DNA from 2 places in the Paenarthrobacter sp. 4246 genome. Region 2 is predicted to be linked to the other one. Evidence: predicted binding sites of a transcription regulator. Region 2 holds the regulator's gene; the other holds the start of a gene.
The links. Region 2 encodes LexA, which represses DNA repair genes until DNA is damaged. Its sites were predicted from a motif close to TCGAACANNTGTTCGA; they were not measured.
Positions count from the first base shown of each region.

Region 1: ABIE35_RS02970 (LexA family protein) is a predicted target of LexA. The motif match lies at 1,601-1,616, and genes of this name have one in related genera.

Region 1 covers NZ_JBEPOP010000002.1:43,902-47,310, reverse strand. The annotation lists gene ABIE35_RS02990 (hypothetical protein) at 1-145, opposite strand, end outside; gene ABIE35_RS02985 (hypothetical protein) at 144-272, shown strand; gene ABIE35_RS02980 (dihydrofolate reductase family protein) at 324-920, shown strand; gene ABIE35_RS02975 (hypothetical protein) at 945-1,376, opposite strand; gene ABIE35_RS02970 (LexA family protein) at 1,630-2,061, shown strand; gene ABIE35_RS02965 (hypothetical protein) at 2,187-2,489, shown strand; gene ABIE35_RS02960 (arsenate-mycothiol transferase ArsC) at 2,516-2,932, opposite strand; gene ABIE35_RS02955 (arsenate reductase ArsC) at 2,932-3,409, opposite strand, start outside.
Region 2 covers NZ_JBEPOP010000014.1:74,894-78,302, forward strand. The annotation lists gene ABIE35_RS20700 (ATP-dependent DNA helicase) at 1-1,486, shown strand, start outside; gene lexA (transcriptional repressor LexA) at 1,483-2,226, opposite strand; gene ABIE35_RS20710 (LysM peptidoglycan-binding domain-containing protein) at 2,572-2,931, shown strand; gene ABIE35_RS20715 (histidinol-phosphate transaminase) at 3,009-3,409, shown strand, end outside.

The sequences.
Region 1 (3,409 bases), on a different contig from region 2:
CCGTGGATCGTTGGATGAGGAAGCCTCCGCCCTCCAGCCACTCGAAAGTCGTCCGGCCGGAGACCTCCAGGCCAGGGACTGACGTTTCCCACTCGCCGACGAGGATATTCAGTTGCTCCAACGTGGGTTTCGGATCCCGTGCCATGGCTGCCTCTTTTCGCGTCGTCGCGCTGGTGGACAGGTTCAGCGTAGGACTCGTCCGTTCCGCCGTACAGATGCGCCGCCGGATGCTCCGCATAGAACCACCGAACGCCATGCAGGTGGTGCTGTGACGGCCGGGCCGGCCCCTAGGCGCACCGGGCGTGCGGTGGCAGGATGGGCGCATGAGCCGTGTCACTTGTGATCTGACTGTTTCCCTTGACGGATTTGTTGCCGGGCCCAACCAGTCCCTGGACAAGCCGCTGGGGGAGCGCGGCGAGAGCCTGCACCGTTGGCAGTTCGAGGAACGGGAGGCCAGCGTAGCTGAGATCGCTGGCATCCTCGAGGCTGGCGCTTACATCATGGGCCGGAACATGTTCGCCGGTCCAGGATCGGGCCCGTGGGATCAGGAATGGCGCGGCTGGTGGGGTGAGGAACCCCCGTATCATGCACCTGTCTTCGTCCTGACCCACCACCAGCGCGAGCCGCTGGCGATGGAAGGTGGCACCACTTTTCACTTCGTCACTGACGGCATCGAATCGGCCTTGGCCCAGGCCCGGGAAGCCGCCGGGGACAGCGATGTGGCGATTGCGGGGGGAGCGCAAACCGCCCGTCAGTATCTTTCCGCAGGGCTCATGGACGAGCTGCGGCTTCACATCTCGCCGGTGATCCTGGGTGGTGGCGAACGGCTGCTCGACGGCGTGGGGGACGTGACGCTTGAACCGATTGACGCGCGCGGGACCGGACTCGTCACCCACGTGCGGTATCGGGTGCAGCGCTGATCCGGGCCCGGCGCCATCGCGGTATCAGTGCTGGCGGGTGACCCTGCGCGTCTCACGGAACTCCGCGGGTACCGTGATGGCGCCCTTGGGGACGGCGACGGTAATGCCCTTCTTTGTCACACTGGTGACGTTCTGACCCCACTGCTGCGCGTACTCGACGATGGGTCGCGCCGCAGCCCTGTTGCGGACGATGGCGACGAGCACGATTGTGAGGAACCCGAGGGTCAGCAGACCAGGCACCATGATGGCGACCACCGGGCTGATGAGGCCGTTCAGGAACAGGGCCGGACCGAGGAACCAAAGCGCAACCGAGGAGAACATGAATGCGAGAACCAATTTCTCGGAGCGTGCGTGGACGGCCTGCGCGCGTGCCAGCTCATCCGGGTAGCGTTCCTTGACTATGCGTGTGACATCGGCGCTGAGCGCATCAGCGACGTCCTTGCTCCGGGCGGTCATGGCTCTCCAATGCGCGATATCCGGCCACCGCGGTATTGAACCCTGTAGCCGAAGACGGTGGTTTGTTCAGTTCCTGCCAAGTAGCAGTTCGCTTGACCTTCCCTAAAATACCTGTCTTTCGCCAAGACGCATGAACGGCGGCCCTCCATTCCGCCGGCTCCCTGGCGCCGCAGCAAACGTCGCGGAGTGACAACAATGTCCGTCATCCGCTGTACACTCGAGTATCGAACATATATTCGAATAAAGGTGTGTTGTGGGCGTGATAGTCGGCCCCCGCGTGATAGATGCGGGCTTTTCCCTGATGTCGGTTTTGCTGGCACCTCTCCCGGTGGCGGCCGGGTATCCGTCGCCGGCGCAGGACTATTTTGATGGCCGGATCGATCTCAACGAGCACCTTATCAAGGACGTCACCAGCACTTTTGTGGTCAGGGTGACGGGGCAGTCCATGGAAGGTGCCGGGATCAGCGATGGAGACGAGCTGATCGTCAACCGTGCGCTGGAGCCGAAGGATGGGTCCGTCGTCGTGGCTGTCCTCGATGGTGAACTGACCATCAAAAGGCTCCGCGTCACGCCTTCGGGAGTGATCCTTCAGGCGGACAATCCCAAGTATCCGGACATCCGTGTGCCGGCACTGTCCGAACTCACCATCTGGGGAGTTGCCACCACGTGCCTGCACCACATCTGAATCCGACCCGTTGGCAAGGCCCCATTCCCAGCGGGCTTTGGGAGCGGATGGGCGCTGAGTTCGGCCTGCCAAGCCTGGAAAGGGTCCGGAGCCGGCTTGCGCAGATACATGAGGATCCGGAGCCTGTGATGCAACAACTGATGCGGGTGTTTTCTGCGGAAGGAACGTACTGCCCGGGCTTCCAGTTCCGGGAAGACCTGTCCTTGCACCCCGCGGTGACGGGCCTGTTTGTCCGGGCCATGGCCCTGAGGATTCCACATAATTACTTTGCCGCGTGGATGGTCACCGGATGCCCGGAGCTTCGCGGCGCCAGGCCGGTGGACCTGGTGGACCGGCTGGCACCAGCTGTTCTCATCGCAGCCTTGGAGCGCTCTTTTGGACACGGCGCAGGAGGTGGGCGCCCTTCAAGCACGGGAACGTTCCAATGACTATGGCCGCTTCCACTATGGCGGAGTCAGTTTGTCGTGAGGTCGCTGTAGAGGGTTTGGACGCGGGTTTTGATGTCGTCGCGGACCAGGCGCATGCGTTCCATGCCTTCGATGCCACGTTCTGAGGGTTCGTCGGTTTCCCAGATTTCGAAGCGTTTCCCGGTCGGTGGGTCGAGTTTGGCTTCGGTTCCCAGAACGATGACGGCGTCCACGGTGTTGAGGACTTCGTCGGTGATCGGTTTGGGATACTCGCCGGTGACGTCGATGCCCAGTTCGGCCAGGGATTCCACGGACTGGGCGTTCAACGCCGCGCCGGGTTTTGTTCCGGCTGAGTAGACGGTGACGTTGTCCCCAGCCAGTTCCCGCATGAGAGCTGCGGCGAGCTGGGATTTGCCGCCGTTCTTGCTGCAGACGAACAGGACGGCGGGATGTTCTGAGGTCATTAGAGTGCAGTCTCTTTCGTCAGGGATGCGACCAGGTTCTTCACACGGCCGTGGATTTCATCACGGATGGTCCGGACGGTGTCGAGGGGCTGGTCAGCGGGGTCGGTGAGTTCCCAGTCTTCGTAGCGTTTGCCGGGGTAGATGGGGCAGGAGTCGCCGCAGCCCATGGTGATGACCACATCGGAGGCGCGGACGACGTCGTCGGTGAGCGGTTTGGGGTATTCCTTGCCCAGATCCAAGCCCATCTCGTTCATGACTGTCACCACGTTGGCGTCGAGTTCTGATGCGGGCAGGGACCCGGCGGAGCGGACGCGGATTTTGCCTTTGGCTTCGACGGTGAGCAGGGCGGCGGCCATCTGGGAGCGGCCCGCGTTCTGTACGCAGACGAACAACACCTCCGGGGTCTCCGAGGCAAGGGAGCTTTTTGACTTGGCCAGGGCATGGAGCCTGTCGTTGGCAAAGTGCTCGGTGGTCGCG
Region 2 (3,409 bases):
CATGCCCGGCGTCACGGACCGCGCTTGGCGGCAAGTGTCCGTGACGTCCATGGAGTGCCTCGGCGCGCAGAAATGTCCCCTCGCCGAGGAGTGCTTCAGTGAGTTGGCCCGGTCCCGCGCAGGCGAGGCCGACGTCGTGGTCACCAACCACGCCATGCTGGCCGTCAGTGCCTTCGAAGGGCTGGCTGTGCTGCCCGAATACGACGTCGTGGTAGTCGATGAGGCCCACGAACTGCAGGACCGGGTGACGGGCGCGGTGTCAGGCCAGTTGTCCGTGGCCATGGTTCATGCGGCGGCGTCGAGCGCACGCAAGCACACCGCCATCACCGTGGATGCCCTCAATGCGGCGGCCGATCGCTTGGATATGGCCATAGCGGGCGTGCCCAACGGTCTTTTGCCCAACGGGCTCAATGACGAACAGCTCGACTGTTTGGACCAACTGAGGGAAGCCACACGCGCAGCATTGTCGGATTCGAAGACGGAATCTTCCAACGCGGTCGACGGCGGCAGGCAACTTGCTCGCTCACGGCTCATGCTCATTCTTGAGCTTTGCGAGCGGATGCTCGCGGCCAAGGAGAACCGGGAAGTGGTGTGGTTTTCCCGCAACAGCACGTTCGATCCCCAGCAGGGATACTCTCAACCAGACGAGACCGCTCCGGCCTTGATCAACATTGCACCCCTGAGTGTGGCGGGACGCTTGCGTGAAGGTCTCTTTGCCGATCACACGGTGGTGTTAACTTCCGCTACTCTGGCCATCGGCTCGGCTTTCGAACCGGCTGCAGGCGGCCTTGGACTGATTGGCGATGGAGCACCAAGCTGGACCGGGATTGATGTCGGCTCGCCCTTCGATTACCCCAAGCAGGGTGTGCTCTACGTGGCCAAGCACTTGCCCAAGCCCGGCCGCGGAACTTCGCCTGAGGCCCTGGATGAGTTGGAAGACCTCATCCGCGCCTCCGGTGGGGGAGCGCTGTGTCTTTTCTCGTCGCGGCGGGCGGCTGAGGAGGCCGCCGATGCCATGAGACTCCGTCTCGACGTCAGTATTCTCTGTCAGGGTGAATCCACCATGGCAGCACTGGTGAAGCAGTTCGCTGACGAGCCCGATACCTGCCTCTTCGGCACGATGTCGCTGTGGCAGGGTGTGGATGTGCCCGGTGGTTCGTGCCGCCTTGTGGTTATAGACCGAATCCCGTTCCCGCGTCCGGATGACCCGTTGATGACGGCCCGATCGCGTGCCGTGGCACAGTCGGGTGGGAACGGATTCATGGCCGTGTCAGCAACGCACGCTGCCATCCGTCTGGCCCAAGGGGCTGGCCGGCTCATCCGTTCCACGGGAGACAAAGGGGTTGTGGCGGTCCTTGACTCCAGGCTCTCAACAGAGCGGTACGGGGGCTTCCTCAGGGCAGCCCTGCCGCCGTTCTGGGCGACGACGGATAGAACCGTGGTGCGGGGCGTGCTGGAGCGCCTGGGGCCAGCCAAAGCCTCCTAGAGGGAACGCAGGACCGACACGACCTTGCCCATGATGGTGGCCTGGTCGCCAAGGATGGGTTCGTACTGGGTGTTCTGCGGAAGAAGCCACGTGTGCCCATCGCGCTGGCGGAAAGTTTTGACCGTTGCTTCGTCGTCCAGCAGGGCGGCAACGATGTCTCCGTTGATGGCATCGTTCTGCCTGCGGACAACTACCCAGTCGCCGTCGCAGATCGCGGCATCGATCATCGAGTCGCCGGCTACCTTCAGCATGAAGAGTTCGCCGTGCCCTACGAGTTGCCGGGGCAGGGCAAGCACGTCCTCCACTGTCTGGTCAGCAAGGATGGGCCCACCGGCAGCGATACGACCGACCAGCGGAACCATGGCAGTATCGCTGGCGCTGGCAAGCTCGGTCACGGCAAAGCCACCCGTGCTGCGGAGAGCAGTGGGTGCTTCCACTCCCGGAATGGGTCCGCCATCGAGGGTCAAAGGCATGAGGACTTCCATGGCCCGGGGGCGTTTGGGATCGCGGCGGAGATACCCAAGCTTCTCCAGCTGGGAGAGCTGGTGCGTAACGCTCGACAGGCTTGCCAAGCCCACGGTGTCACCAATTTCACGCATGCTGGGCGGATAACCGTTGTCATTGACGGACCGCTGGATGGTTTCCAGGATCTTCTTCTGACGGACAGTCAGGCTCTTGGGAGTTTTTTGAGGCTGCTGGCTCCGCAGGGGTGCCCCGCCGCCGGTGGCTTTCGCTGCCATGTTCGCCAATGCCTTTCCATTCCGCCCGAAGTGTGCCCGGGGTCGTCGGGTCTGCAAAAAATGTCAGACCCTCCTGTTCCACTGAAACAGTGCTGTTTCTTCACTCAAACGTAGGGCAGCCACAGGCGTTTATCAAACATTTGTTCTAGCGAGTCTCGACACCGTTCGTTGATAAGTGCTAAAAATGTCATAGCAAGGTTCGAATATGTGTTCTATAAACCTGATGCTGACGCCGGATGTTCGAACGGAGTGTTCGAACTGACGGAGTTGGGCAGGGGAACGCACAGAATTGGCAGCCATGTACCGGGATCCGGCGCACGGCAATAGCTCAGAAGGGCTCAGCTCATGTCCGCAATCACTACGTTCGCTGATTTCCGCACCACCCAGGCGCCTGCGCGTCTGCGCCTGACCCGACGGGGACGGATGGTCTTCTTCGGCATCCCGGCAATGCTGCTGGTGGCTGCGCTGCTGAGTCTGGCTGGCTTCATCACGTCACCGGCCAAGGCCTCTGACTCGCAGGCGCAACTCCAGCCGCCTGTCGCCGTCACCGTTACAGTCCAGCCGGGACAGTCGCTGTGGGGTATCGCCGGCGCCGCTGCTCCCGAGCGGGATCCCCGCGATGTCATTTCGGAGATCATCCAGCTCAACGACCTCCGTGGCGGCCGGATCCAGCCCGGTCAGCAGCTGTTCGTACCCGCAAACTAGCGGGTTCCGTTCCGCATGAGGCGGCCCTCCGGCGTCACAGTTAGTCGGCAGTCCCGGCAGCCCCTTAAACTGTGGTGGTGAGTGACCAGCTTGAGCGACTTGACCGACTACCCCTCCGGACCAACCTGCGTGGACTGAGCCCTTATGGCGCTCCGCAGCTTGATGTCCCCATTTTGCTCAATGTCAACGAAAACACCCATGGCGTCCCGGCTGATGTGCAGGCGGCCATCACGGAGGCTGTTGCTGCTGCGGCCACAGGGCTCAACCGCTACCCGGACCGGGAGTTCACGGAACTTCGCCAGTCGCTGGCCGAGTATCTTGGCCACAATCTTTCCCCGGACAACATCTGGGCAGCCAATGGATCCAATGAGGTTCTGCAGCAGATCCTCCAAGCATTTGGCGGACCTGGCCGGAAGGCACTGGGATTCCCGCCCACGTACTCAATGTACCCATTGCTTGCCAGCGGCACGGATACCGA